DNA from 3 places in the Streptomyces sp. NBC_00075 genome. Region 3 is predicted to be linked to each of the others. Evidence: riboswitches for the same ligand, from Rfam matches in the RefSeq annotation. Region 3 holds a riboswitch; each other region holds the start of a gene.

The links. A riboswitch is a leader RNA that binds a small molecule or an ion and turns the genes downstream of it on or off. The one in region 3 is predicted to bind S-adenosylmethionine.
Region 1: linked by a shared signal. The riboswitch ahead of OG787_RS36810 (aminotransferase class V-fold PLP-dependent enzyme) and the one ahead of OG787_RS05070 (putative leader peptide) in region 3 are both predicted to bind S-adenosylmethionine.
Region 2: linked by a shared signal. The riboswitch ahead of thrC (threonine synthase) and the one ahead of OG787_RS05070 (putative leader peptide) in region 3 are both predicted to bind S-adenosylmethionine.

What each region holds. Positions count from the first base shown of each region.
Region 1 covers NZ_CP108243.1:8,398,360-8,408,405, forward strand. Annotated here, with positions in the region: gene OG787_RS36775 (Ig-like domain-containing protein) at 1-68, shown strand, start outside; gene OG787_RS36780 (hypothetical protein) at 149-550, opposite strand; gene OG787_RS36785 (heme-copper oxidase subunit III) at 732-1,352, shown strand; gene OG787_RS36790 (c-type cytochrome) at 1,437-2,249, shown strand; gene OG787_RS36795 (Rieske 2Fe-2S domain-containing protein) at 2,246-3,313, shown strand; gene OG787_RS36800 (cytochrome bc complex cytochrome b subunit) at 3,310-4,953, shown strand; gene trpD (anthranilate phosphoribosyltransferase) at 5,096-6,160, shown strand; SAM riboswitch class IV at 6,236-6,353, shown strand; gene OG787_RS36810 (aminotransferase class V-fold PLP-dependent enzyme) at 6,394-7,770, shown strand; gene OG787_RS36815 (Lrp/AsnC family transcriptional regulator) at 7,913-8,194, opposite strand; gene OG787_RS36820 (rhomboid family intramembrane serine protease) at 8,191-8,913, opposite strand; gene OG787_RS36825 (hypothetical protein) at 9,072-9,311, shown strand; gene OG787_RS36830 (NYN domain-containing protein) at 9,352-10,046, shown strand, end outside.
Region 2 covers NZ_CP108243.1:6,080,256-6,090,301, reverse strand. Annotated here, with positions in the region: gene OG787_RS26550 (NADH:flavin oxidoreductase) at 184-1,317, opposite strand; gene OG787_RS26545 (hypothetical protein) at 1,483-2,064, opposite strand; gene groL (chaperonin GroEL) at 2,383-4,011, opposite strand; gene OG787_RS26535 (cold-shock protein) at 4,345-4,551, opposite strand; gene OG787_RS26530 (MoaD/ThiS family protein) at 5,014-5,289, opposite strand; gene thrC (threonine synthase) at 5,386-6,684, opposite strand; SAM riboswitch class I at 6,703-6,849, opposite strand; gene OG787_RS26520 (glucosyl-3-phosphoglycerate synthase) at 7,010-7,954, shown strand; gene OG787_RS26515 (trehalose-6-phosphate synthase) at 8,056-9,468, shown strand; gene otsB (trehalose-phosphatase) at 9,455-10,046, opposite strand, start outside.
Region 3 covers NZ_CP108243.1:1,133,077-1,143,122, reverse strand. Annotated here, with positions in the region: gene OG787_RS05110 (YceI family protein) at 1-546, shown strand, start outside; gene OG787_RS05105 (NPP1 family protein) at 674-1,441, shown strand; gene OG787_RS05100 (excalibur calcium-binding domain-containing protein) at 1,454-1,954, opposite strand; tRNA gene OG787_RS05095 (tRNA-Pro) at 2,124-2,197, shown strand; gene OG787_RS05090 (dipeptide ABC transporter ATP-binding protein) at 2,431-4,122, opposite strand; gene OG787_RS05085 (ABC transporter permease) at 4,119-5,060, opposite strand; gene OG787_RS05080 (ABC transporter permease) at 5,057-6,016, opposite strand; gene OG787_RS05075 (ABC transporter substrate-binding protein) at 6,020-7,639, opposite strand; gene OG787_RS05070 (putative leader peptide) at 7,853-7,969, opposite strand; SAM riboswitch class IV at 8,005-8,118, opposite strand; gene OG787_RS05065 (AAA family ATPase) at 8,433-10,046, shown strand, end outside.

The DNA.
Region 1 (10,046 bases), 7.3 Mb from region 3:
TGACAAACGGCACAACAGCAGGCCAGACCACTGTCCAGACGGCAAGACTACGACCGGCGTCAGCCTGAGGAGCCTTCAGGGGCGCGGGGAACTGCGCGACAAGCCACTACGGCGCAGCACCCGCCAACGAACCGAACGCCCCACCCCACTAGGCGCTGAGTGCCTTCCGCGAACGCAACAAAGAAGCCAACGCAGAAGCGAACTCCACCGGATCCACCGGCAAGGTGACCGCCGAGTCCGCCCGAGACCACGTCGCCAGCCACGCATCCTGAGGCCGCCCGATCAGCAACAGCACCGGCGGACACTGGAACACCTCGTCCTTGATCTGCCGGCACATCCCCATGCCCCCCATGGGCACGGCCTCACCATCAAGCACGCACACATCGATCCCGCCCTTGTCCAACTCCCTGAGGACAGCAGCGGGAGTCGCACACTCAAGGAACTCGACGGCGGGAACATCCGGCGCAGGCCGCCGCCCCGTCGCCAACCGCACCTGCTCGCGGGTGTTGGAGTCGTCGCTGTAGACCAGCACCGTGGCGGTCGGCTGCATTGTTCCCTCCGAGACATCAGCGTCGTACGGACAGCCGGATGCTACTCCTTCGGACCCCCGGTCTGAACACCGTCGGAACACCGCTCACACGGCTGTCCGATGGGCCATACGGGCTGGACACACCCCACCAACACTCCGAACGGCACCCCCCGGGGTGAGGGCGGGATAAGCGACCGACATAATGTCGGTCGTGGCGACAGCAACGACAGTAGAAACCGGGCACGCGCACCCGTCGGTCAACCGGCCGAACCTCACCAGCGTCGGAACCATCATCTGGCTGAGTTCCGAGCTGATGTTCTTCGCGGCCCTCTTCGCGATGTACTTCACCCTGCGATCGGTGACCGGTCCGGATCACTGGAAGGAGATGGCCTCCAACCTGAACTTCCCGTTCTCGGCGGCCAACACCACGATCCTGGTGCTCTCCTCCCTCACCTGCCAGCTCGGCGTGTTCGCCGCCGAGCGCGGTGATGTGAAGAAGCTCCGGATGTGGTTCATCGTCACCTTCGTGATGGGTGCGATCTTCATCGGCGGTCAGGTCTTCGAGTACACCGAACTGGTCAAGCACGAGGGCCTCTCGCTCTCGTCGGACCCGTACGGCTCGGTGTTCTACCTGACCACCGGGTTCCACGGCCTGCACGTGACCGGCGGTCTCATCGCCTTCCTGTTCGTCCTCGGCAGGACGTACGCGGCGCGAAGGTTCACTCATGAGCAGGCGACCGCCGCGATCGTCGTGTCCTACTACTGGCACTTCGTCGACGTCGTCTGGATCGGGCTCTTCGCCACGATCTACATGATCAAGTAGCCGGGCCCGCCCGATCCTCACATCGGGTCCGCCCGATACCTCCCAGAAGACTCGACGCTGAAGATCCTGACACCGGGGTAATCCGTGAAAAAGCTCTCCGCACGACGACGCCATCCGCTGGCGGCGGTCGTCGTCCTACTCATCGCGCTGGCGGCCGTCGGGGGGCTGTACGCCACACTCGCACCCGCGAGCAAGGCAGAGGCCGATGAAACCGCCCAGTCCCTCACCATCACCGAGGGGCAGCGGCTGTACTCCGTGGGCTGCGCAAGCTGCCACGGCACCGGCGGTCAGGGCACCTCCGACGGTCCGAGCCTGGTGGGTGTGGGCGCCGCGGCGGTCGACTTCCAGGTGGCGACCGGCCGTATGCCGGCCGCGACCTCGCAGGGCGCGCAGATCCCGAAGAAGAAGAACATCTACTCGCAGGCCGAGATCGACCAGCTCGCGGCGTTCATCGCGTCGCTGGGCGCCGGTCCGTCCGTGCCGACCGAGGAGCAGTACGGCCCCGACGGCGCGGACATCGCCAAGGGTGGCGAACTCTTCCGGACCAACTGCGCCCAGTGCCACAACTTCACCGGCAAGGGCGGTGCGCTCACGCACGGCAAGTTCGCCCCGGACCTTGAGGGTGTCGACCCGAAGCACATCTACGAGGCCATGCAGACCGGCCCGCAGAACATGCCGTCCTTCCCCGACACGACGCTGTCGGAGAAGAACAAGAAGGACATCATCGCGTACCTCGACGCGGTCAACGGCGATGACACCGTGGAGCCCGGCGGTCTCGGTCTGGGCGGTCTCGGACCGGTCAGTGAGGGCCTGTTCGCCTGGATCTTCGGCCTCGGAGCGCTCATCGCGGTCGCCGTCTGGGTCGCCGCTCGGACCGCAAAGGCCAAGAAGTCATGAGTAGCCAAGACATTCCAGAAGAGAACCTGCCCGCCGAGCGGGCCACCGACCAGCACAATCACGGTGCTGTGGGCGTAGCCGACGACAAGGACCCGTTCGCGGACCCGGGGCTGCCGCCCCACGAGCACCGCGTCCAGGACATCGACGAGCGGGCCGCCAAGCGGTCCGAGCGCGCGGTCGCCTTCATGTTCACGCTGTCGATGCTGGCCACCGTCGGCTTCATCGCCTCGTACGTCGGGATCCCGCACGACAAGGCGATCTACGTCTTCCCGATCGGGCACATCAACGCGCTGAACTTCGCGCTGGGCCTGACCCTCGGGATCGCGCTCTTCGCGATCGGCGCGGGCGCGGTCCACTGGGCCCGCACCCTGATGTCCGACGAGGAACTCGTCGACGAGCGGCACGCGATCGCGGCGCCGCCCGAGGTCAAGGCGAAGGTCCTGGCCGACTTCAAGCAGGGCGCCAAGGAGTCCGCGATCGGCCGGCGCAAGCTGGTCCGCAACACGATGTTCGGCGCGCTGGCCCTGTTCCCGCTCTCCGGCGTCGTCCTGCTCCGCGACCTCGGCCCGCTGCCCGGGACGAAGCTCCGCCACACCCTGTGGTCCAAGGGCAAGCTGCTCGTCAACATGAACACCAACGAGCCGCTGCGTCCCTCGGACGTCGTGGTCGGTTCACTCACCTTCGCCAAGCCCGAGGGCCTGGAGGAGGACGACCACGAGTTCCAGACCGAGATCGCCAAGGCCGCCCTGATGATCGTCCGCATCCAGCCGGACAACATCAAGGACAAGCAGGAACTCGACTGGTCCTACCAGGGCATCGTGGCGTACTCGAAGATCTGCACCCACGTCGGTTGCCCGATCTCCCTGTACGAGCAGCAGACGCACCACGTGCTCTGCCCCTGCCACCAGTCCACCTTCGACCTCTCCGACGGCGCCCGGGTGATCTTCGGCCCCGCCGGTCACGCCCTGCCGCAGCTGCGCATCGGTGTGAACGACGAGGGCTACCTTGAGGCGCTCGGCGACTTCTCCGAGCCCGTCGGTCCTGCCTTCTGGGAGCGCGGATGAGCACTACGGCAAACACCACGGACGCGCGTTCGTCGCGCGAGAAGGCGCCCGCCGGTGAGCGGGTCGCCGACTGGGCCGACGGCCGGCTGGGCATCTACGGCCTGGCCAAGGCCAACATGCGCAAGATCTTCCCCGACCACTGGTCGTTCATGCTGGGCGAGGTCTGCCTCTACAGCTTCATCATCATCATCCTCACGGGTGTGTATCTGACGCTGTTCTTCCACCCGTCGATGAACGAGGTGGAGTACCACGGCAGCTACGTCCCGCTCCAGGGCCAGCTGATGTCCGAGGCGTTCAACTCGACCATGCACATCTCCTTCGATGTGCGCGGTGGTCTGCTGATCCGGCAGATCCACCACTGGGCGGCGCTGATCTTCCTCGCCGGCATGTTCGTGCACATGATGCGCGTGTTCTTCACGGGTGCGTTCCGCAAGCCCCGCGAGGTCAACTGGGTGTTCGGGTTCCTGCTGTTCGTCCTGGGCATGTTCACCGGGTTCACCGGCTACTCGCTCCCGGACGACCTGCTCTCCGGCACCGGTGTGCGCTTCATGGAGGGCGCGGTCCTGTCCGTGCCGGTCGTGGGCACGTACCTGTCGTTCTTCCTGTTCGGCGGCGAGTTCCCGGGCGGCGACTTCGTGGCCCGCTTCTACTCGGTCCACGTACTGCTGCTGCCGGGCATCATGCTCGGCCTGCTGGTGGCGCACCTGATCCTGGTCTTCTACCACAAGCACACGCAGTTCGCGGGCCCCGGAAAGACGAACAACAACGTCGTCGGCATGCCGCTGCTGCCGGTCTACATGGCGAAGGCCGGAGGCTTCTTCTTCCTGGTCTTCGGTGTCATCGCGGTCATCGCGGCGATCGCCTCGATCAACCCGATCTGGACCATGGGCCCCTACCGCCCGGACCAGGTGTCCACCGGCGCCCAGCCCGACTGGTACATGGGCTTCTCCGAGGGTCTGATCCGTGTCATGCCGGGCTGGGAGATCAACGCCTGGGGTCACACACTCGTCCTGGGTGTGTTCATCCCGCTGATCATCTTCCCGCTGGTCCTGGTCGCGATCGCGGTCTACCCGTTCATCGAGTCCTGGGTCACCGGCGACAAGAGCGAGCACCACATCCTGGACCGCCCGCGCAACGCGCCGACCCGTACGGCCTTCGGTGTCGCGTGGATCACCTGGTACATGGTGCTGCTGATCGGTGGTGGGAACGACCTCTGGGCCACCCACTTCCATCTGTCGATCAACGCGATCACCTGGTTCGTACGCATCGCGTTCTTCGTCGCCCCGGTCCTCGCGTTCATCGCCACCAAGCGGATCTGCCTCGGCCTCCAGCGCCGCGACAAGGACAAGGTGCTGCACGGCCGCGAGTCGGGCATCATCAAGCGCCTGCCGCACGGTGAGTTCATCGAGGTGCACGAGCCGCTCAGCCAGGAGGCCCTGCACACGCTCACGGCTCACGAGCAGTACGAGCCGGCCGCGATCGGCGCGACGGTCGACGAGAACGGTGTCGAGCGCAAGGTGAAGGGCCCGGAGAAGCTGCGGGCCAAGCTCAGCAAGTCGTACTACGGCGAGGACGGCCAGATCGCCAAGCCGACCGCCGAGGAGTACAAGGAGATCACGAGCGGCCACGGCCACCACTGATCCCCTCGCTTCGCCACACAGTCGAAGGGCCCCGTCCGATCACCGGACGGGGCCCTTCGCCGTGCTCCTGGCTGGATAGGGTGGGAGCACACTTTCTGACTGTCGAGAGTTCTCCTCTCGTACGACACCCTGGAGCGGCCTTATGAGCGCTGTGACCCCCGCAGGAGGCGACACCGCGGCGGGCCGTTCCTGGCCCGAGGTGCTGAACGCCCTGCTGTACGGCCGGGACCAGAGCGCCGACGCCACGGCCTGGGCGATGGACCAGATCATGCGGGGCGAGGCGACCGACGCGCAGATCGCCGGGTTCGTGGTGGCGCTGCGGGCCAAGGGCGAGACGGTGGAGGAGATCACCGGCCTGGTCCGGGCGATGTACGAGCACGCGAACGTCATCGAGGTGTCCGGGCGGACCGTCGACATCGTCGGCACGGGCGGCGACGGCGCGAAGACGGTGAACATCTCCACGATGTCCTCGCTCGTCGTGGCCGGCACCGGCGCCAAGGTCGTCAAGCACGGCAACCGGGCGGCCTCGTCGGCGTCGGGCTCCTCGGACGTCCTGGGCAAGCTCGGCGTCAACCTCGACCTGACCCCGCAGCGGGTCGCCGAGGTGGCCGAGGAGGCCGGCATCACCTTCTGCTTCGCCATCAAGTTCCACCCGGCGCTGCGTCACGCGGGCGCCGCCCGCGGCCAGTTGGGCATCCGTACGGTGTTCAACGCCCTCGGTCCGCTGACCAACCCGGCGAAGGTCAAGGCCCAGGCGGTGGGTGTCGCCGACCCGCTGATGGCGCCGATCGTCGCCGGTGTCTTCGCCGAGAGAGGCAACTCCTCCCTCGTCTTCCGCGGTGACGACGGCCTCGACGAGCTGACGACCACGGCCACCTCCCATGTCTGGATCGTCCGGGACGGCAAGGTCACCGAGGAGACCTTCGACCCGCGCGACGCCGGACTCGAACTGGTGCCGGTGGAGGCGCTGCGCGGCGGCGACCCCGGGCACAACGCGGAGGTCGCGCTGCGCCTGCTGGACGGTGAGACCGGGCCTGTACGTGATGCCGTACTGCTGAACTCGGCGGCGGCGCTCGTGGCCTTGGACCCGACGGGGGGACCGCTCGCCGAGCAGCTCCGGGCCGGTATGGAGAAGGCCGCCGAGTCGATCGACTCGGGTGCGGCCAAGCGGACGCTGGAGCGCTGGGTGGCGGCCAGCAACAAGTAGTTCCGTGCCGATGGGCGTCCCGCGATCCGGACACGGGTTGCGGGGCGTCGATCACTTCACGTATTTTCTGCACCAGGTCATGAGTGACAGTCATGAGGCCCCGGCCGACTGTCCGGCAACCCTCCGTCCGTGGCGGGGTGCCCCGGGATGAAGACCAGGCCGTGAGCAGCAAGGCTCACGGCAAGCGCGGATCCCTCACGAAACCAGGGGTCCTGGTCGTCGAGGAGTTCGTCGTGTCTGTCTCCACCGTTGCCATCGCCCAGACCACTTGTGCACCGCTGCCCGTTCTCGGCCGTGATGTCACCGTCCCGCTCGTCACCGGCGGCGAGGTCACCTACGCGGCGCTCGACTACGCGGCCAGCGCGCCCGCGCTCCAGCGGGTCTGGGACGACGTGGCGGCGTACGCGCCCTACTACGGCAGCGTGCACCGGGGGGCCGGCTATCTCTCCCAGCTGTCGACGGACCTCTTCGAGAACGCCCGCCGGACGGTCACGGAGTTCCTGGACTGCCGGGCCGACGACCAGCTGATCTTCACCCGGTCCACCACCGACTCCCTCAACCTGCTCGCCGCCGCCCTCCCCGACGGCTGCCAGGTCTTCGTCTTCGAGACCGAGCACCACGCCTCGCTGCTGCCCTGGAAGGACGCCCAGGTCACCTACCTCAACGCCCCGCGCACCCCGCAGCAGGCCGTGGCCACGCTGGAGGAGGCCCTCGCCGCCCGCACTGCGTCCATTGAAGAGGGTCAGGGCCCGGCGCTCGTCTGCGTCACCGGCGCCTCGAACGTCACCGGTGAGCTGTGGCCCGTACGGGAGCTGGCCGCCGTCGCCCACGCGCACGGCGCCCGGATCGTCCTGGACGCCGCCCAGCTCGCCCCGCACCACCCCGTTTCCGTTCAGGACCTGGACGTCGACTGGGTCGCCTTCTCCGGGCACAAGCTGTACGCGCCCTTCGGCTCGGGTGTCCTTGCCGGACGTGCCGACTGGCTGCGCGCGGCCGACCCGTACCTCGCCGGGGGTGGCGCCAGCCGTAAGGTCACGCGGCGTGCGGACGGGGGAGTGGACGTGGAGTGGCACGACAGCGCCGCGCGGCACGAGGCGGGGTCGCCGAACGTGATCGGCGCCTACTCGATCGCCGCCGCCTGCAAGGCCCTCACCGAGGCCGGCTTCGATTCGCTGGTGGCCCGGGAGCAGTACCTGATCGACACCGTGCGGGCGGGGCTGGCGGAGGTGCCCGAGGTCAGGGTGCTCTCGCTGTTCGGCGACGATGCTCCGCGTGTCGGGGTCATCTCGTTCGTCGTCGAGGGGTGGAACAGTTCGCACTTCGCGGCGGCGCTGTCGGCGGAGTACGGGATCGGGGTGCGGGACGGGTTGTTCTGTGCGCATCCGCTGGTGCGGACGCTGCTGGGGAGTGACCCGCAGACGCAGGGGGAGTGCGGGGCGCCTGAGGCGGCGCCCGGCGAGAAGTCGCTGAACGCGATCCGGGTCAGCTTCGGGGCCGGTACGCCGGACGAGCATGTCGAGCGGTTCGTGGGTGCGGTGAAGGAGCTTGTGCGGGACGGGGCTCGGTGGCAGTACCGGACTGAGGACGGGCGGTGCGTTCCGGCGGTTTGATCGCCCCCGTCGCCCCTACCCGTCCCTCCCCCAGAGGGGGGACCCCCACTGGGGGCTGCGCCCCCAGACCCCCCTTGTCGCGCTGAACGCGCTCGTCCTCAAACGCCGGACGGGCTGAGAGTGCTGGCCCGGGCTGGAAAAGTCAGCCGTCCAGGCCGATGGCGAACGCTGCCTCCAGGTCGTGCTGGGAGTACGTGCGGAATGCCACGTGGGTGTCCGTTGCCTCTACGCCCGGGATCTTGCTGATGCTGCCCGGGATGATCTCCGCCAGGTCCTCGTGGGCCTTGACGCGGACCATCGCGATCAAGTCGTACGTGCCGGTGACGGAGAAGACCTCGCTCACGCTTTCCAGCGCGGCGATCCTCTCCGCGATCTCGGGGATCCGGTCCACGCTGGTCTTGATGAGCACGATCGCGGTGATCACGGCTGGTTCTCTCCCTCGGGCGCCTTCACTGGGGCCCTCACTTTAGTCGCACCGCGATATCTCACCCACGCGTAGACGAAGCCCAGGCCGAAGCCCACCACGTGCGCCAGGTACGCCACCCCGGGGCCCGACGACGCCCTCCCCGCCGCCACCCACTGGAGGGTCGCCCAGAAGGGGAGGGTCAGCCAGGCCGGGAAGCGTAGGGGGAGGAAGAAGAGGAACGGGAAGAGGCTTGTGACACGGGCGCCGGGGAACAGGTACAGGAACGCGCCCAGGATCGCCGAGATCGCACCGGACGCCCCCACCAGCGTCTGCTGCGAGTCGGCGTTGGCGGCGGCGTAGCCGAGCAGGGCGAGGTAGCCGCAGCCCAGGTAGAAGAGGGCGAACTCCAGGTGGCCGAGGCGTTCCTCGGTCATCGCGCCGAAGACGTAGAGGAAGAGCATGTTGCCCAGCAGGTGGACCCAGCTGCCGTGCACGAAGAGGGCGGTGGCCGGGGTGAGGGTGGCGCGCGGGGCGCCCGTGAAGAGGTCGGCGGGGACCACGCCCCAGCGGCGGAAGTAGGCGCGCTGGGCGGCGAGGAGGGCGTCCCCGGTGCCGTAGCCGGGGTTGAGGCCCGAGGCGGGGCCGATGACGAAGAGCAGACAGCACACGGCGATCAGGCCGTACGTCACCGGCGCCGACCGGGCCGGCGTACGCCACTTCTCGAACTTGCCGATCATGGCTACAGAGCATGACGTAAGGGGATCGAACCGTGCAGATCGCCTCGCCGCTGTGGACGGACGGGCGGTGGGTACCCGCCAGGCCTTAGGGTTACGAGCCACACGCTCCAGGGAAACTGGCCAGCACGGACACTAGAAGGAAAGCGAACATATCCACGATGACGGTTCCTCTGCCGACCGAGACGACCCGGTGGCGCTGTGCTCTGTGCGGCAACCTCACGCGATTCGACGTGACCCGCTCCTCCAAGGTGGTGGAGTACGTGCACCTGGACCTCGCCGGAGCACCGAACGTGGAGGAGCGCGAGGTGGTCAGTGAGACCATCGAGTCGGTGCGCTGCCGCTGGTGCAACGCCGTGGATCAGGTGGAACTCGTGGACAGGCCGGGCGCCGGCTCCTGACAGGGAGCGGGCCCCGCACAGGAATGGGCTGGGGTGACGGATGGTGGAGACCACAGGCGGGGGGCCGGGCGACGGCGCCGCCGAGGTGCTCGACCGCCCGCTGCCCGACGGCGTGCGCAGGCGCGTCGTACAGATCGTGTCCGATGGGTTCGGTGGGCTCACCGTTGCCGAACTGCCCGCCCAGTTGCGGCAGTACGCGCGGTTCGCGCCCAATCGGCGGGCCAAGTTCGCCGGTAATGCCATGGCTGCCGCCTTGGAGACCGACACCTTGTTCCGGCAGCGCATCGGGGAGAAGCTGCGGGAGGCGCAGGCGGAGCTGGCGGGCGCTCTCGACGCAGGTTCGCCGCCCCCGGCCGCCGATCCGCTGGACGTGGCCGCCGCGGCCTATGTGCTGCGGCCCACGGGCTGGGTGAAGCTCGTCACCGCGGCCGGCGAGGAGGCGCAGCGGGCCGACGCCGAGCGCGCCGACGAGGAGAGCCGGGCCGAGCTGGAGCGGCTGCGCGAGGAACTGAGCGCCGCCCGCGACCTCACCCGTACCGAGAACGAGCGGCTGCGTACGGAGCTGGAGTCGGCGAAGAAGGAATCCGAATCGCTTCACCGCAAGCTGCGCGCCGCCCTCAGTGACGTCAAGCGCGGCGAGGCCGCCCTGCGCAAGGTGCACGCCGAGATCGACGCCGTACGGACCGAGGAGCACGCCCAGGTCTCCGCGGCCGAGAGCGAGGCCCGGCGGCTCAA
Region 2 (10,046 bases), 4.9 Mb from region 3:
GTTCAACAGCCGTTTCTTAAGGTTTTCTGTGTGTCTCCGGTGAAGGGGGAGGCGGGTGGCCGACAAGCGGCCAGCAAAGCGAACCAATCGCCCACAAAATTGTCAGCAATTTTGGCGGAATCTTGCGGACGGTATCGGACCGTCTCCGCGGGCGATCGGTTCACCCTGCCGGGCGGGCCTGGTTCAGCTCAGCGAACCCAGCGCCGCCGCGTCGTACGCCTTCAGCTCACCGGTCCTGCCCTCCAGCACCTTCGCCGCCCACTCCGGGTCCTGGAGCAGCGCGCGGCCGACCGCGACCAGGTCGAACTCCTCGTCCTCCAGGCGGTCCAGGAGGTCGTCGATGCTCTTGAGCGGCGCACCCTCGCCCGCGAAGCCCCGCATGAAGTCGCCGTCGAGGCCGACCGAGCCGACGGTGACGGTCGGCCTGCCGGTGAGCTTCTTCGTCCAGCCGGCCAGGTTGAGGTCGGAGCCGTCGAACTCCGGGAGCCAGTAACGGCGCGTGGAGGCGTGGAAGGCGTCGACACCGGCCGCCGCGAGCGGGGTCAGGATCGACTCCAGCTCCTCGGGGGTCCCGGCGATGCGGGCGTCGTAGAGGGCGCCCTTCCACTGGGAGTACCGGAAGATGATCGGGAAGCCCGCGGACACGGCCTCGCGTACGGCGGCCACGATCTCCGCCGCGAACTTCGTACGGGCGACCGGGTCACCCCCGTACGCGTCCGTGCGGCGGTTGGTGCCGGCCCACAGGAACTGGTCGATCAGATAGCCGTGGGCGCCGTGCAGTTCGACCCCGTCGAAGCCGATGCGCTCGGCGGCCACCGCGGCCTCGACGAACGCGTCGATGACGTCGTCCAGGTCGTCCTGCGTCATCGCCTTGCCGCCGGTACCGGGGGTGCCGTCAAGGCGCAGCCCGGACGGGCCGACGGGCGGGGCGTCGGCGTACGGGGGCTGCCCGGCCTCCCTGGTCATGCCGATGTGCCACAGCTGCGGCACGATCTTCCCGCCCGCCGCGTGCACGGCCTCGGCGACCTTCGCCCACCCCGCGAGCTGTTCCTCGCCGTGGAAACGGGGGATGCTGTCGCTCTGCCCGGCGGAGTCGTGCCCGACGTACGTCCCCTCGGTGACGATCAGGCCGACTCCCGCACCGGCCCGACGCGAGTAGTACGAGGCCACGTCGTCGCCGGGCACACCCCCGGGCGAGAAGCTGCGCGTCATCGGCGCCATCACGATCCGGTTGGACACGGTCAGACCGTTGATCGCGAGGGGCCGGGAGAGGATCCGGGCCGCGCGGGAGGTGTGGGTGGAGGCGGGGGCTGTCACGTGGGGACTCCTCGGGGAGGGGACAGGAAACGAGCGGAGGTGCGGTCGACGCACATGGCTGCGCCTTGTGCATGCATGTGCATCAACTACCGCTGAGCGTCCGCTCATTCCGGCGCCCGGGCACGACTCACTGTGATCCGGGCCACTGCGCGGGTGGGACCGAGGTCAGTCCGCCGACTGCTCCCACACCTCCACGGCCGCCGCCACGGTGCCCGCCGGGGCCGACGTGGCCGTGATGTAGAGGAGAACGACGCGCTCCTCGTCGGTGACGAGACAGAGGTTGTCGTCCGCCGCCACCGGTACGCGGTCCGGGGTCGGCCTGGTCGCCCAGAACAGGTCGACACAGTCCTCCGGCGAGGAGACCGTCGAGCCGGGCACCGCTTTCGCCAGCGACTGGGCCCGCCCGACCCCGACGTACACCTGGCCTTCGGCCACGCCCGCCAGCGCGTCACCGGCGCTGCCCGGCCGGGGCGGGGCCCGGTCGAGGTCGAGCGGGGACTCGTCCAGCGTCACGTCACCCGAGAAGAAGGGCACCCAGGTCACGGGGACCGGGTCCTGGGGAGAAGGCGGTTCACCGCTGGGCCGGGGGGACGCGTCCACGGTGTCGCGGCCGGTCCCCTCCACGGTCGGCAGAGCCGTCACCCCGGCTCCCCCGGCTCCCCCGGCCCCATCGCCCGCCGTCGGCCGCACCGGCGAAGCGGTCACGGCCGGGCCGCCGCCCGGGTCCGGCGGGGCGCCCGCGGACATGCCCCCACCCGGCCCCTGCACCGTGAGGAAGAGAAAGACCAGCCCCGCCAGCCCCACTCCCCCACCCACGAACGCCGTATGAACCCCCCGCCCCTTGAGCGGCGCCCGCTCCGGCAGCGACGTCTCGGGCGCGGGCTCGGGAGGCGGCCCCGGTTGGCCGGGACCCCCGGGTCCCCCTCCGTACCGACTGCCGCGTCTTCCGCCAGTTCCCCCGAACAGCACCCGTCAATGGTCCCGCAAACGCCCGAGGGCGGCACCCTCCTTGTAAGGAGAAGGGTGCCGCCCTCGGAACGAAGGACGGTGATCGACCGGGGTCGATCAGAAGTCCATGTCACCGCCCGGCATGCCGCCACCGGCGCCGGCGCCGGCCGCGGCCTTCTCCGGCTTGTCGGCGATGACGGCCTCGGTGGTGAGGAAGAGCGCGGCGATGGACGCCGCGTTCTGAAGCGCGGAGCGCGTCACCTTCGCCGGGTCGATGATGCCCTCGGCGATCATGTCGACGTACTCACCGGTCGCGGCGTTGAGGCCGTGACCGACGGGAAGGTTGCGCACCTTCTCGACGATGACGCCACCCTCGAGGCCACCGTTGACGGCGATCTGCTTGAGCGGGGCCTCCAGGGCGAGCCGCACGGCGTTCGCGCCGGTCGCCTCGTCACCCGTCAGCTCCAGCTTCTCGAAGACCGAGGAGGCCTGGAGCAGGGCCACGCCACCACCGGCGACGATGCCCTCCTCGACGGCCGCCTTCGCGTTGCGAACGGCGTCCTCGATGCGGTGCTTGCGCTCCTTGAGCTCGACCTCGGTCGCGGCACCGGCCTTGATGACGGCCACGCCGCCCGCGAGCTTCGCCAGGCGCTCCTGGAGCTTCTCGCGGTCGTAGTCCGAGTCGCTGTTCTCGATCTCGGCGCGGATCTGGTTGACCCGGCCGGCGACCTGGTCGGCGGAGCCGCCGCCGTCGACGATCGTCGTCTCGTCCTTGGTGATGACGACCTTGCGCGCCCGGCCCAGGAGGTCCAGGGAGGTGTTCTCGAGCTTGAGACCGACCTCCTCGGAGATGACCTCGCCACCCGTGAGGATCGCGATGTCGTTCAGCATCGCCTTGCGGCGGTCGCCGAAGCCCGGGGCCTTGACCGCGACGGACTTGAAGGTCCCGCGGATCTTGTTGACGACCAGGGTCGAGAGGGCCTCGCCCTCCACGTCCTCGGCGATGATCAGCAGCGGCTTGCCCGACTGCATGACCTTCTCCAGGAGCGGGAGCAGGTCCTTGACCGAGGAGATCTTGGAGTTGGCGATGAGGATGTAGGGGTCCTCGAGCGACGCCTCCATGCGCTCCATGTCGGTCGCGAAGTACGCCGAGATGTAGCCCTTGTCGAAGCGCATGCCCTCGGTGAGCTCAAGCTCAAGACCGAAGGTCTGCGACTCCTCGACGGTGATGACGCCTTCCTTGCCGACCTTGTCCATCGCCTCGGCGATCAGCTCGCCGATCTGCGTGTCGGCCGCGGAGATGGAGGCGGTCGAAGCGATCTGCTCCTTGGTCTCGACCTCCTTGGCCTGGTCGAGCAGTGCACCGGAGACGGCCTCGACGGCCTTCTCGATGCCGCGCTTCAGGGCCATCGGGTTCGCACCCGCGGCCACGTTGCGCAGGCCTTCCCTGACCAGCGCCTGGGCCAGGACGGTCGCGGTCGTCGTGCCGTCGCCGGCTACGTCGTCCGTCTTCTTCGCGACTTCCTTGACCAGCTCGGCGCCGATCTTCTCGTACGGGTCCTCAAGCTCGATCTCCTTGGCGATGGAAACACCATCGTTGGTGATCGTGGGGGCGCCCCACTTCTTCTCGAGGACGACGTTGCGGCCCTTGGGGCCAAGGGTGACCTTGACGGCGTCGGCGAGCTGGTTCATCCCGCGCTCGAGACCGCGCCGTGCCTCCTCGTCGAACGCGATGATCTTGGCCATGTGAAGTGGTCCTCCCGGACTGGGGTGGATTGCTCCGGACCGCGTTGGCGCCCGCGACGGACGGCCAGCCTGCCCCGATGGTTCCTTGCACCACCTGGCCTGCGGGCCTCACCGACCCGGTCCTTCGTTATCACTCTCACCTTCAGAGTGCTAACGCCAATGATTAGCACTCGCCCCTGTCGAGTGCAAGCGGCTCTCGAAGATCCGCAGGTGAACACGGGGACGCCCAGGCACGCCGAAGGGCTCGTACCCCGTGAGGTCCCACGGGGTACGAGCCCTTCGAATCCTTCGATGAAGGAAGAAGAACGTCGCTGCGGTGCGCCGGCGCGTGCTTCAGCTGGTCGCCAGACGGACCATGTCCGCCTGCGGCCCCTTCTGGCCCTGCGAGATCTCGAAATCGACCCGCTGACCTTCCTCGAGGGTGCGGTAGCCGTCCATCTGAATCGCGCTGTAGTGGACGAAAACATCCGCACCACCGTCGACCGCGATGAAGCCGTACCCCTTCTCCGCGTTGAACCACTTGACGGTGCCCTGAGCCATGCCTAACTCCCCTATTACTGGCCCTTGCACGGATCCGCACTTCGCGGATCCGGGTCAGACCTCACCCCCCCAACCGGTGGGAGTGTGCGCCGGAACGCGTCGACCGCGGCCGAATGTATCTGTCCAACTGCCCTCTGCAACAGGTCAATCGGACGAGAAATCCGGGCACACCAGGTCATGGAATATGCGGAGAATTCACGCGAATTCAGGGCAAGTCGGGCCCCACAAAGGGAGCAAAAAACGCAAAAGGCCTGCACACTTTGGCTACTTCTCAATGGGTGCGCGGCAGGAATTCATACTCGTGCGGCAGGCGAAGTGGTGCGGCTTCCCCAACTGTACCCCGCTCAACCATACAGAATTGCCCCCTCCGCTTCTCTCACGGAGGGGGCAATTCGATGAACTCTCGGTAATCAAAGTTACCGACGGTTACTACTGGTGGGTATCGAACCCTTGATCAGCCGATCAGCCTCCGGCGACCGCCGGGATGATCGACACACCCGCACCGTCCGGCGTCGCCGTCTCCAGCCCCTGCTCGAACCGGACGTCGTCGTCATTGACGTACACGTTGACGAACCGCCGCAGCTTGCCCTGGTCGTCGAGCACCCGGGCGGCGATCCCCGTGTGGTTCTTCTCCAGATCAGCGATCACCTCGGCAAGGGTCCCGCCCTCGGCGGTCACCTCGGCCTGCCCACCGGTGTAGGTACGCAGGATGGTGGGGATGCGGACTTTGACGCTCACGATGGAACCTCCGGTCAGGTGGAGCGCCCCGAAGGGGCGCGGGGAACTGCGCGACCAGCCCCCACAGGCCCGCAGACGAACAACGACCTCTACCTCTTAGGAAGCAAGCCCAGCTTCCCGGAACGACTCAAGACTGGGCCGAATCGTCGCAGTGAGCCCGGTGTCGGCCACAGCGTCCAACGTCTTGAGCCCGTCACCGGTGTTGAGCACGACGGTCGTGAGGGTCGGGTCCAGCAACCCATTCTCGATCAGCTTCTTCGCCACACCCACAGTCACCCCACCGGCGGTCTCCGCAAAGATCCCCTCGGTCCGCGCAAGCAGCCGAATCGCGTCGACGACCTGCTCGTCGTTGACGTCCTCGACAGCCCCACCCGTCCGCCGCGCGATATCCAGCACGTACGGCCCGTCCGCGGGATTCCCGATCGCCAGCGACTTCGCGATCGTGTTCGGCTTCTGCGGCAGTACGACGTCGTGCCCGGCCTTGTACGCCACGGACACCGGCGAGCACCCCTCCGCCTGCGCACCGAAGATCTTGTACGGCCTGTCCTCGACGAGCCCGAGCTTGATCAGCTCCTGGAGCCCCTTGTCGATCTTCGTGAGCTGCGACCCGGAGGCGATCGGGATCACCAGCTGGTCGGGCAGCCGCCAGCCGAGCTGCTCGCAGATCTCGTACGCCAGGGTCTTGCTGCCCTCCGCGTAGTACGGGCGCAGGTTGACGTTGACGAAGCCCCAGCCCTCGCCGGCCGGGTCCCCGATCAGCTCGGAGCAGAAGCGGTTCACGTCGTCGTAGTTGCCCTCGATGCCGACCAGCTCACCGCCGTACACCGCGGCCATGACGACCTTGCCCTGCTCCAGGTCGTGCGGGATGAACACGCAGGAGCGGAAGCCGGCGCGGGCGGCGGCGGCGCCGACGGCACCGGCCAGGTTGCCCGTGGAGGAGCAGGAGAGGGTGGTGAAGCCGAAGACCCGGGCGGCCTCGATGGCCTGGGCGACGACCCGGTCCTTGAAGGAGTGCGTCGGGTTGCCGGAGTCGTCCTTCACGAACAGCTTGCCGGCGTCGACGCCCAGCTCGCGGGCCAGGTTGTCGGCCTGGACGAGCTTGGTCCAGCCGGGGTTGATGTTGGGCTTGGTCGCCACGTCCGCGGGGACGGGCAGCAGCGGCGCGTAGCGCCAGATGTTCGCGGGTCCCGCTTCGATACGCTTGCGGAGTTCCTCGGTGTCGTACGAGGAGAAGTCGTAGGCGATCTCCAGCGGGCCGAAACACTCCTCGCAGGCGAAGACCGGGCCGAGCGGGACGCGGTGACCGCACTCACGGCAGGAAAGCGCGGTGGCGGGACCGAGGTCTACGGAGTCGTTGCTGGTCGTCGTGGTGCTCTCGACAGTTTGCGCAGCCATGGAGGCGGAGGCCCTTTCTCCTCATCTTCCTCATGGCGCATCTCGCCATGAGACGGATTTGGCACCTTCCCGAGCCGGCAGCCTCGCGCATGACATGCGACAAGACCGGCTGGAGGGTTGCCGGGGCTTCATCGGGCCGTATCCCTCTGCCCCTCTGGATGAGCGGTATGAAGTTGTGAGGTTGTGAACACCGACGACCTCGGACATGCGATGGTCATCCGCGTTGTTCAAGACTGTAACCGAAGGCTTGGATGGTGGTGGGAGCCGTCCGAACCGCGAGATGCGAATCACGCGCTTCCCATGAGAACGCAAGGGAGAGCCGCACGTGCTGGAGAACGTCGAGCGCTGGCTGAGCACGCGCTCCTGGTCCGTTGGTGACCGCCCGCTCAAGAAGCTGATCGCCGCGAAGCGTTCCTCGAACGCCACGGTGAGTGTCGTCCTGCCCGCGCTCAACGAAGAGGCGACGGTCGGTGAGATCGTCGCCGTCATCCGCCGCGACCTGATGCTGAAGGTCCCCCTCGTCGACGAGATCGTCGTCATCGACTCGGGCTCGACCGACCGCACCTCCGAGGTGGCCGCCGCCGCGGGCGCCCGGGTCGTCCACCGCGACGACATCCTGCCGCGCATCCCGGCGGTACCGGGCAAGGGCGAGGTGCTGTGGCGCTCGCTCCTGGTCACCAGCGGGGACATCGTCTGCTTCATCGACGCCGACCTGAAGGAGTTCTCGTCGGACTTCGTCTCCGGGATCGTGGGCCCGCTGCTCACCGACCCCGGCGTCGACCTCGTCAAGGCGATGTACGACCGCCCGCTGGGCCAGGCAGCAGGCCAGGGCGGACGCGTCACCGAACTGATGGCCCGCCCCCTCCTGAACATGCACTGGCCGCAGCTGGCCGGTTTCGTCCAGCCGCTCGGCGGTGAGTACGCGGCCCGCCGCTCGCTCCTCGAACAGCTCCCGTTCCCCGTCGGGTACGGCGTGGAGCTGGGCATGCTGATCGACGCCCTCCACCTGGTCGGCCTCGACGCGCTGGCCCAGGTCGACGTGGGCGTGCGCAAGCACCGCCACCAGGACGGTCAGGCCCTGGGCCGGATGTCCGCCGCGATCTACCGCACCGCCCAGCTCCGCCTGGCCCGAGGCCACCTCATCCGTCCCGCGATCACCCAGTTCGAACGCGGGGAGGACGGTTTCGAGCCACGTACGTACTCGGTGGACACGGAGGAACGCCCGCCGATGGCGGACATCGCGGAGTACGCGCGGAGGAAGGTCGCGTAAGGCCGGTGCAGGGCCACCGGAAGGCTCGCGGCGGGCTTGTATACGGCTGAGGCGTACGTGTGTACGTTTGATTGTTTCCGGGCCGGGCTAGGTTGAGGCGTATGGCTTCAACGCAGGGTGCACAGGACAGTCCGGGCGACTACCGGGTACTGGTCGCGTCCAACCGCGGCCCGGTCACGTACGAGGTCCGCGAGGACGGCTCGCTGCACGCCCGGCGCGGCGGTGGCGGGCTGGTCTCCGGCCTGTCGGCGATCGGCCCGGACGCGGATGCCCTGTGGGTCTGCTCGGCCCTCGGCGACGGCGACCGCGAGGCGGTACGGCGCGGCGAGGGCGAGCCGGGCGTGCGCATGCTCGCGATCCCGGCCGACGTCCACGCGGACGCGTACAACGGCATCGCCAACTCGGTGCTCTGGTTCGTGAACCACATGCTGTACCAGACCCCGCTGGAGCCGGTCTTCGACGCGGAGTTCCGGCGCCAGTGGGCGTCGTACGAGGCCTACAACCGCGCGTTCGCGGAGGCACTGGCGAAGGAGGCGGCCGAGGGCGCGTCGGTGGTGGTCCAGGACTACCACCTGTGCCTGGTCCCCGGGATGCTGCGCGCCCTCCGCCCGGACCTCCGCATCGGCCACTTCTCGCACACGCCGTGGGCACCGGCGGACTACTTCCGGATGCTGCCGTACGACATCTCCGCACAGCTCCTGCGCGGCATGCTCGGCGCGGACCGCCTGGGCTTCCTCACCCAACGCTGGGCGGAAGCGTTCACGGCCTGCTGCACTGACCTGGTAGGCGGCCTCGGCGACACCCTGATCGGGGTGCACGGCCTGGGCGCGGACGCGGATTTCCTGCGCAGGCGTGCACACGAGCCGGACGTGGCGGACCGGATGGCGGCGCTGCGCGAGGAGATCGGCGGGAGCGACCGGAAGACCATCGTCCGGGTCGACCGCACCGAGCTGTCGAAGAACATCGTGCGGGGCCTGCTGGCGTACCGACAGCTGCTGGAGGACCGCCCGGAGTGGCGCGAACGGGTCGTCCACGTGGCGTTCGCGTACCCCTCCCGCCAGGACCTGGCGGTCTACCGCGACTACACGGCGGAGGTGCAGAGGGTCGCGGACGACATCAACGCGACGTACGGCACCCCGACCTGGACCCCGGTCGTCCTCCACGTGAAGGACGACTTCGCCCGCTCCCTGGCGGCCTACCGCCTGGCCGACGTGGCCCTGGTCAACCCCATCCGCGACGGCATGAACCTCGTCGCCAAGGAGATCCCGGTGGTCTCCGACGAGGGGTGCGCGCTGGTGCTGTCGCGGGAGGCGGGGGCGTACGAGGAACTGGGCGAGGACGCGATCGTCGTGAACCCGTACGACGTGGTCGAGACGGCCCGGGCTCTGGAGGAGGCGCTGAACATGGGGTCGGGGGAACGGGCGGAACGCACGAAACGCCTGGCAGCGGCGGCGACGGCACTGCCGCCGGCCCAGTGGTTCCTGGACCAGCTGAACGCGCTCAACGGCGAGTGAGGGTCTGCCCGAGGGTGTGGAGCAGCTGTACGACACCGGCGGGCCCGTCGACGACGAGGTCGGCGCGCTCGACCAGTTCCGTGACCTCCTCGGTGCTGTTGCCGCTGCACACCAGTAGCCCCGGGATGCCGTTCTGGCGGAGCTTCTCCACCGCCGCGAACGCCGGGAGGTCGCCGAGGTCGTCGCCGGCGTAGAGGACCGAGGTGGCGCCGGTCTCGCGGACGTACTCCTGGAGGGCGACGCCCTTGTCCATGCCGGGTGGGCGCAGTTCCAGTACGAGGCGGCCGGGTTCGACGATGAGGCCGTGGCGGGTGGCGAGGTCGGCGAGGGGTTCGCGCAGGGCCTCGAAGGCGGCCTGCGGGTCCGCTGCACGCCGGGTGTGGACGGCGACGGCCCGCCCCTTCTCCTCGACCCAGGTGCCCTGCGAGGCGCCGTGGCGTTCGAGGAACCCGGGGAGTTCGGCGCGGACGGCGGCGACGCCGGGGTGGGGGGCGGGGGCGGTGACCTTGCCGGTGGCGGCGTCCCAGCGTTCCGTGCCGTAGTGGCCGAGGACCGTGAGGTGTTCGAGGCCGCCGAGT
Region 3 (10,046 bases):
ACCTGGCTCTTCGATCCGCCGCACACGGCGATCCGGTTCATCGCCAAGCACGTCGGGATGGCGAACGTGCACGGCCGGTTCGAGCGGTTCGAGGGCGGCATCCAGGTGGCCCAGCAGATGACGGACTCCCGGGTGTCCGTCCGGATCGACGCGTCGAGCATCACCACGGGCAACAACACCCGGGACAACCATCTGCGGTCCGCCGACTTCCTCGACGTCGAGCGCTTCCCGTACATCGACTTCGCGAGCACGCGGTTCGCGTACCGCGGCGGCAGCAAGTGGACGTTGCAGGGCACGCTGACCATGCACGGGGTGACGCGTTCGGTGGGGCTGGAGACCACGTACCTGGGCACGGTGAACGGTGGCTACGGCGAGGAGTTGCGCTGCGCCGCCCTCGCCAGGGCCGAGCTGCACCGGGAGGACTACACCCTCAACTGGCGTTCGATGCTGGCCCGTGGCATCGCGGTGGTCGGTCCGACCGTCCAACTGGAGCTGGACGTACAGGCCATGTACCGGACGCACGACACACCCACGCCGCCGAAGTAGCGGACGCGGAGTGGCCGACACGTCCGCCGGGCGCCCCTGAAGCTTTCCTTCCGAGTGACCCATCCGTGATATGGGCATGCCAATCTGGCCGAGCCCCGCACCCCGGACGTCGATCAGGAGGCCCCCAGTGAAGAGACGTGTGCGCATCCGCAGAGCCTCGCTCGTCCTCGGCAGCGCGATCGCGCTGCTCGTCGCCTTTCCCGGCACCGCCCTCGCCGCCCCGCCCGCGGCCCTGCCTGCCAACGCGGACAGCACCGAGCAGACGTACCAGCCTGCCTACGACTACGACACGGACGGCTGCTACTCCACCCCCGCCATCGGCCCCACGGGCACCCTCAACGGCGGCCTCAACCCGACCGGCGCCCTCAACGGCTCGTGCCGTGACGCCTCCGACCTCGACAACACCAACGGCTACTCCCGCTACAAGTGCAACAACGGCTGGTGCGCGATCATCTATGGCCTCTACTTCGAGAAGGACCAGGCACTCGCGGGCAGCAGCATCGGCGGGCACCGGCACGACTGGGAGCACGTGGTGGTGTGGGTGCAGAACAACGTGGCGCAGTACGTCTCGACGTCCAACCACGGCAGTTTCAGCATCTACGACCGCAGCCAGGTCCGCTGGGACGGCACCCACCCCAAGATCGTCTACCACAAGGACGGCATCAGCACGCACTGCTTCCGCCTCGCGAACACCAACGACGAGCCGCCGGAGAACCACAAGGGGACCTGGCAGTTCCCGGCCCTGGTCGGCTGGAACGGCTACCCGTCGGGCATCCGTGACATCCTGACCTCCGCCAACTGGGGCAGCGCCAACTTCGGCCTCAAGGACGGCAGTTTCAACTCCCACCTGGCGGCTGCCATGCCGGCGGGCATCACGTTCGACCCGAACGCCTGACCCTCGCGGGGGTCACTCGCAGCCGACCCCGTCGCCGTCCCGGTCGAGATGCCGTCCGTAGCCCGGATCGCCGACACGCACCGGGGCGGCACCGGCGGCGCGGGCCGCGGTGCAGTTGTCGTAGTACACGCTCTCGTCACCGGAGCCGGAATCGGATCCAGAGCCGTCGTCGGAGCCGGAACCCGTGTCGGTGTCGGTGTCGGCCGCCGGTTCGGCCGTGACGGTCCTGGTCGCCAACACCGTGACCGTCGGGGCGGGTTCGGGTGCGGCCGTCTCGGTGGCGGTGACCGTCGCGGTCGCCGTGGCCGTGACGGTCGCGGTCGGTTGCGGGTCGGCGGACACCGGCTCCTTGCCGTCGTCGCTCGTGCCGATGCCGACACCGATGAAGAGCGCCAGCCCGAGGGCGGGCAGTACGAATCTCTTGCGGGCCCATCTCGGGCTCTGCCGGTCCGGCCCGGGACCCGGTATCGGAGCCGGTTGCGGGGTGCCGGCGGTGTTGTACGGGTTGCTCATGGTCGTCCCCCTGGGTCGTGTTTCAGGTGGGTCGACGGTAGTGCGGCGGATGATGCGGTAAGGGGCCCTTGATACCTCGGTGACCGTTCCGTGACCCCTCGGAGGCACGGGCGGCTGTGCGGTAGGGTTTGTCTGTGCGATCACGCGGGGCAACCGCGGGTCGACGCACCGGGACGTGGCGCAGCTTGGTAGCGCACTTGACTGGGGGTCAAGGGGTCGCAGGTTCAAATCCTGTCGTCCCGACGGTGTGACAAAGGGGCCCTCGCGGGCGGTGGTCCGCGAGGGCCCCTTCGCGCGTTCCGGCGGCGCTTCTGGACGCTCGGGCGGGGTCGCCGGTGATCAGGCGTTCGTCCTCCGGTGCGGCGAAGGGGAACGTGGAGACCGGGACCGGCACCGTGTACGGCGTGGGCGGTCCGGGGCCGGCGGTGGCGTCGAACGGTCCATCGCGTCCGCCGACGAGGTGATGGTGGGAGTGGTCATGCCGGTCCTCGGCTCGGGATCGGTTTCGCGGTGGTGTCGGCGAGGCGGCTGCCGGGGATCGCCGCGAGCAGCTCGCGGGTGTACTCGTGGCGGGGCTCGGTGAACAGGTCCTCGGGCGGTCCCGTCTCCACGACGCGCCCGGCCCGCATGACGGCGACCTGGTGCGCGATCTGCCGTACGACGGCCAGGTCGTGGGAGATGAAGAGGTACGCGACACCGGTGTCCGCCTGCAACTCGGCCAGCAGTTCCAGGACTTGGGCCTGGACCGACACGTCGAGCGCGGAGACCGGCTCGTCGCACACCACCAGGTCGGGGGAGAGGGCGAGGGCGCGAGCGATGGCGACGCGCTGCCGCTGTCCGCCCGACAGCTCCGCCGGGCGGCGCTCCAGCGTCGAGGCCGGCAGCGCGACCCGGTCCAGCAGGTCGCCGGCCCGGGCGAGCCGGGAGGCGCGGTCGCCGACCTTGAACGCCCGCAGCGGCTCGGTGATCACCTCGGCGATGGAGAAGCGCGGGTCGAGGGACGCGTACGGGTTCTGGTAGATGAGCTGGGCGCGTCGGCGCAGCTGTCTGACCTGGGCGCCCTTGGCCCGGGTGACATCGGTGCCGTCGAACAGGAGCTGTCCGGAGGTCGGTTCGGTGAGGCGGAGGACCAGCCTGGCGGTGGTCGACTTGCCCGAGCCCGATTCGCCGACCAGGGCGAGGGTCCGGCCGCGACGCAGGGTGAAGCTGACGTCGTCCACCGCGCGCAGGGTGCGGGCCTCGCCGCCGGTGCGCGGCAGCCTGAACTCCTTGACCAGGTTGCGTACTTCGGCCAGGGGAGTTGTTTCGTCGGCCGGTGCGGCGGACGCAGGGGTGCGGGAGCGGGCCGTGGTGAGGCTCGGGGCGCTGGCCAACAGCCGCCGTGTGTACTCGTGTTGGGGGTCGGCCAGGACGGCACGGGTCTCACCCGCCTCGACGACCCTGCCCTGCTCCATCACCACCAGCCGCTGGGAGCGGTCGGCGGCCACCCCGAGGTCATGGGTCACCAGCAGGATCGCCGTGCCCAACTCCTCGGTGAGATGCTGGAGATGGTCGAGGATGACGCGCTGCACGGTGACGTCGAGCGCGCTGGTCGGCTCGTCGGCGATGATCAGCCTGGGCTTCGCGGCGATGGCGATGGCGATCAGCACCCGCTGCCGCATACCGCCGGACAGTTCGTGCGGGTACTGCCGGGCACGGACGGCCGCGTCGGGCAGCCCCGCCCGGTCCAGTACCGCGACCGCGTCGGCGGCCGCCGTACGACGGGTCGCCAGACCGTGGATGCGCAGCACCTCGGCGACCTGTTCGCCGATCCGCTTGACCGGGTTGAGCGAGACCGTCGGGTCCTGCGGGACCAGCCCGATCTGTGCGCCGCGCACGGTGCGCAGCTCCGCCTCCGACAGCGTCGCCAGGTCGTGCCGGCCGAAGCGGACCGTGCCCGCGTCGATGGTGCCGTTCGCCGCAAGCAGCCGGGTGACGGCGTGCGCCGTGGTGCTCTTGCCGGAGCCGGACTCGCCGACCACGGCGGTCACCTGCCCGGGCCGGACGTCGAGGTCCACGCCCCGCACCGCCGGTACGGCACTGCCACGGGTGCGGTACGACACCGACAGGCCGCGGATCTCCAGCAGTGGTGCGGTCACGTCCTCACCGTTCTCTTGTACGTCGGTCATCGCCGGGACCACTCGCCGTCCAGCGCCCGGGCGATACGGTTGGTGGCCAGCACGGTCGCGGCGATGGCCAGACCGGGCAGCGCGGTCAACCACCAGGCGTTCGCCAGGTAGTTGCGGCCGTCGGAGATCAACGTCCCCCACTCCGGGGCCGGTGGCGGAGCGCCGTAGCCGAGGAAGCTGAGCGCCGACACGGCCAGGATCGAGGCGCCGAAGTCCAGCGTCGCCAGGACGATCACCGGGCCGGCCGCGTTGGGCAGGACGTGCCGTCCCAGCACCGAGTACCAGCGGGCCCCGCTCGCGCGGGACGCCTCGACGAACACCGCCTGCCGTACCCGCAGCACCTCGGCGCGCGCCACCCGGGCGAAGGAGGCGACGCTCGCGATGCCCACCGCGACCGCCACCTTCACCGTCCCGTACCCGAGCGCGGTGACGAGGGCCAGCGACAGGAACAGCGCGGGGATGGAGAGGAGGACGTCGACGAAACGCATCAGCACGTCGTCCACCCAGCGGCCCACGAACCCGGCGACCACACCGAGCAGACCGCCGACCACGAACGCGACCAGGACCGCGATGATCGTGGCCTTGAGGGAGAGCTGGGCGCCGTGGACCACGCGGGAGAACACATCGCGGCCCAGTTCGTCCGTACCGAACCAGTGACTCCCGCTCGGATCACGGAAGTTCTCGGACGGCACCCCCTTCAACGGGTCCTGCGAGGTGAAGAGGTCCGGCCAGAAGGAGGCCAGCACCACCAGCACCACGACGACGGCCGACAGCAGCAGACCGGGACGGCGCAGCAGGAACCGCAGCACCTCCCGTACGTCGGTCCGGCGACGGCCCGGGTCCGTGGGGGACCCGGCCCCGACCGGGCGGGCGGGACCGGGAGCGGCCTCCGCCCGGCCGGCCACGCCGTCGACGTCCTTGGCGAGACTCTGGCTCATGCGAAGCCCGCCCCCCTGTCCGAAGCGACCACGATCCGCGGGTCGAGGAGCGGATAGACGAGGTCGACGAGGAGATTCGTCGCCACGAAGATCAGCGCCCCGAACACCACCACCCCCTGGACCAGCGGGATGTCCTGGGAGGTGACCGCGGCCGCGGTGACCCGGCCCAGTCCGTCGCGGGAGAAGACCGTCTCGACGACCACCGAACCGGCGACCAGCTGCCCGACCAGCAGACCGACGACCGTCAGCGCGGGCAGCGACGCGTTGCGCAGCGCGTGCCGCAGATGCACCCGCCACCGGCCGGCGCCCTTGGCCCGCGCGGTCTCCACATAGGCCTGGTCCAGGGCCGTGAGCAGGCTCTTGGCCAGCACCTGCGCGACCTGCGCGCCGGTCGGGATCGCCAGCGTGACAGCGGGCAGCACCAGCCCCTGGAACCCGTCGTTGCCGAACGCCGGGAACCAGCGCAGCCGGAAGGAGAACGTCTCGACGAGCAGCAGCCCCACCCAGAACGTCGGGACCGACACCCCGAGCGGGGGCAGCGACAGCAGCAACTGCCGCAGCCACCGCCGCGAGGTGTACGTCGCCACCACCGCGAGACCGGCGCCGAACAGCACCGCGAGGAGCAGCGCGGTGCCGGTCAGCTGGAGCGTCTGCGGCAGCGCGTCGGCCACCGTGGAGGCCACCGGGCGGCCGGTGGAGATCGCGTCGCCGAAGTCGCCGCGCACCGCCCGGCCCAGATGGTCGGCGTACTGCACGAGCACCGGCTTGTCGAAGCCGTACTCGTGCCGCAGCGCGGCGAGTTGGGCCGGATCCACCTGCCCGGAGTCCATCCCCGCACTCGCCATCGCGGTGACCGGGTCACCGGGCAGGAAGTCCAGCACCAGGAACGACACCGTGTACGCCGCCCACAGCACCCCGACCGCCTGCGCCAGCCGCTTGATCACATACCGGCGCATGTCCTAGCCGATCCAGGTGTCGTGCAACTGGACCCGGCTGCCCGAGTCGAAGGCGAGACCGTGGACCTTCTTCGTCACGGCCAGCTGGGTCTGGAGCTCCACCACCGGGACGTTGTACGCGTTATCCACGATCAGCTTCTGCGCCTCGGTCACCAGCTGCTGTCGCTCGGTGGCGTCCGTGGTCGCGGCCTGCCCGGCCAGCGTCGTGTCGAGCGAACTGGCGGGCAGACGGTAGAAGTTGGCCAGCTTGCTGGAGAAGGAGCTGCGCAGGATGTCGGGGTCGGCGCGGGTCACGTTGCTCCACACCAGGTCGAAGTCGCCGCCCTGGAGCGTGGTGGCGAACTGGCTGACCTGGCCCTGCTTGAGCACCACGTCGATCCCGACGTCCTTCAGCTGCTGCTGGACCAGCTCCAGCGCGGGCTGGTTGGTGGCGGCGTTGGGGAACCAGGCGATGGTCAGGCTCAGCTTCTTGCCGTCCTTGGCGCGGATGCCGTCGCTGCCCGTCTTCCAACCGGCCTCGTCCAGCAGGGACTTGGCCTTGGCCGCGTCGAAGGCGAGGTCGGCGGAGAGGTCCGTGTAGTCGGGCGTCGTGTGCGCCAGGACGCTGGTCGCCGGCCGGGTGCCGGTCGGGAAGACGGTGTCGGCTATCTGCTTGCGGTCGACGGCGGCCAGGATCGCCTGCCGCACCTTCGCGTCCTTCAGCACCGGCCGCGAGTTGTTGACCCCCAGGCCGAACACCACACCGGGGTTCGCCCGGCGCAGCAGCGTGACCTGACCGCCCCCGAGCGCCGCCTCGTTGGCCCTGCCGACGCTGCTGATCGCGTCCACCTGCCCGGACTGGAGACTGCCGGCCCGCACCCCCGCCTCGGGCACGACCTTGAACACCAGCTTGTCCAGATAGGCCTCGCCCTTCTTGGACCACAGCGCGGAGCCCCAGTCGTACCCGGTGCGCTTGACCAGGGTGATCGACTGGTTCTGCACATACTGCTTCAGCACGAACGGCCCGGACCCGATCGCGCCCTCGCTGCACTTCTGCTGCGGGGACCTCTTCACGCTCGCCGACGACTCGATGCCCAGCGAGTGGGTCGAAGTCGCTTGCAGGAACTGGGCGTTGGGCTCCTTGAAGGTGACCTTGACGGTGAGCGGGTCCACCACGGTGGTGCTCTCGACGCTGCTCAGATAACCCTGGGGGAGACTGCCCAGCGCGCCGAGCTTCGGCACCGCGTCGAAGTTGTCCTTGACGACCTGCGCGGTCAGCTTCGACCCGTCGCTGAAGGTGACGCCCGACCGCAGATGGAACGTGAACTGTGTCGCGTCGGCGTTGATGTCCCAGTTCTTGGCGAGCCACGGCACGATCTTGCCGGTCTCGGGGTCCTGGTCGGTGAGGGAGTCCACGGTCTGGCGTACCGAGTAGATGCTTTCGTTGCTGCCGGACTGCTGCGGGTCCACGCAGCCGGCGTCGGAACCCACCGCGAAGGTCAGGGTGCCCCCGGACTTCGGCCGGCCGCTTCCGCCGCTGGTGTCGTCACCGCCCGACCCGCAGGCGGTCAGCAGAACACTGGCGGTCAGCAGGGCGGCCAGGGGCGCCCGACGGGAGAGTCTGGAATCCGGGAGTGCTGTCACGGAGGGTTTCTCCTACTCGTATCACCAGGCACGGGGTGCCGTGCGAGGCACGGCCGTGCATGGGTGTGCGGCCCCGGCCGGCTCGACACCGGCCGCGGGGGAGCGCTGTACAGACATGTGGTCAGGGGGAGGCGACACCGGGAGCGGTGGCAGGGGGAAAGCGCGCAGAGGCGCCGGCCGGTGACGGACGTCAACCGGCGCGGGCCGGGCTCGTCAGGATCGACAGAGGCAGCTGGTGGAGCGCTTCAGATCGATGTGGCGTCGGCGCGAGAGCCGGGAGAAGGGCGTGGCGTCGGCGAAGGAGGCAGGCAGGTCACCGCTGTGCCGCATACCGGTCCTCCCTGATCTCCGGCCCCGGTCGAGGGGCCACGCGCTTGCGGGAATCGTCGGTGATCCCGCCGGGCTTTCACCTGGAGCACCCCACCGCGCGGGAGGGTTGCCGGTCAGCGAGCCAGGGCTTGACGCTGACACTCAATGCCGGACGCGATCGTACGGAGCGGTCTTGTCGTACGTCAATGCCGGAAAGGGGCATCCTGCGCGGGAAGGCGGTCCGTCTCACGTGCCGGGACAGCGCGGGGGACGAACCTCCTCCGTGCCCCGCGCGAGGCGGAACTCCAGGCGACCGAGCCGCTGTTGCCGACGGCACCGCCGCGGTGACCGCATTGACAAGCCGAATCCACCAGGGCTGTCATGAGCACATGATCCAGTGCCCCGCGCCCCGCCCCCGACGAGCCGACGGCCCCGCCCCCGGCTCCGGGGCCGGGCGTGGGCGACCGCCACGGGTGTACCGCCGGTGAGCGGTCGACGCGAGCTGCTCGACACCGCCCGGGCGGTTTTGACGGAGCGTCACGGAGTGCTCCTCCACGGCCCCGAGGGCATCGGCAGGTCCACGCTCGTGGCCGCCCTCATGACGTCCGCGCCGGGAACAGTGCTGTACTGCTCGCCCGCCCCGGAGGACGTCCGGCTCCCGTTCGGCGGTCTCGTCGACCTGTTCGCCCGGGTGCCGGAGGGCTGCCTGGAGGCACTGCCGTCCGAACCCCGGGCGGCACTGCGGGCGGCCCTGCTCCTCGGCCGCGAACCCACCGACGGCCGGAGCCTTCTCGCGGTGCGTGTCGCCGTCCTCGAAGTGCTGCGCGCCCTCGCCGCCGCAGGCCCTGTCCTGCTGGTCGTCGACGGTCTCCAGTGGCTCGACGAGCCGACCGCCGAGGTCCTCGCCTTCGCCGTACGCCGGGTCGAGGGCCTCGGCATCCGGATGGTGGCCACCGAGCGGGTGGCCGAGGGCGAGCAGCCCGAACGGCTGCGCTGCTGCCCGCCGGACACCGTCGAACTCCCCGTGCCACCGCTCGGCGACGACGAGGTGGCCCACCTCGTGCGCACCACCGTCGGCGCCGAACCACCGCCGGGCGTCCTGCGGGCGATCCAGGACACCGCCGCCGGAAACCCGTCGTACGCACAGGAGTTGGCGCGAGCCGCCCCGCGCGACCCGGTGCCCTTCGGCCGGCCACTGCCCGTACCCCGAAGACTCCGCGACCGACTCCTCGACCGGACACGCTCGTTGCCGCAGCCGGCTCAGCACACCCTCCTCGTCACGAGCGCCGCCGCCCATGCCACCCTCACCCTCCTGCGCGCCGCCGGACTCCCCGACCCCGCCGCCGATCTCGCGGCGGCCGAACGCATCGGCGTCGCGGAGGCCGACGCCCACGGCACCGTACGGTTCCGGCATCCGCTGCTCCGGGCCGCCGTCTACGCCGACGCACCGGAACACGGGCGCCGCGAGGCGCACGCCCTCCTGGCCCGCGCCGCCACCGAGCCCGTGGAACAGGCCCGCCATCTTGCCCTCGCCCACCCGTACGAGGACGAGACCACCGCCCGCACACTGATGTCGGCGGCCGAGGCCGTACGCCGCGACGGCACCCCCGACGCCGCCTTCGAACTCGCCGGGCTCGCCGCCCTGCGTACTCCCGCCGACCGCCCCGAGGAGCGCGCCGACCGGCTGCTCGCCGCCGCCGAATACGCCTGCGACGGCGGGCTGTCGGAGGAGGCCGCCCGGGCGGCCCGAACCGTCCTCGCCGGGTCGGGCTCCGCGCGGCGGCGGGCCCGGGCCCGGGTGATCCTGCTGCGCAATGCCGGGCAGGCGCTGGAGGGCACCCGTGACCTGATCGAGGAGGGCCTGCGGGACGCGGCCGGCGACCCGGAGGCGGAGGCCTGGCTGCACTACTGGGCGGCCGTACGGGGGCTGCTGTGCGGGGAGTTGGCGGACGCGGCCCGGCATGCCCGGCGCGCCGCCCGGCAGGGGCGGTCGGTCGGTGACACGGACACCAGGATCGGGGCCCTCGCCACCCTCGCCCGGGTGCTGTCCCTGGCCGGCGAACCGGTCGCCGCCGACGCGGCCCTGGAGGAGGCGCTC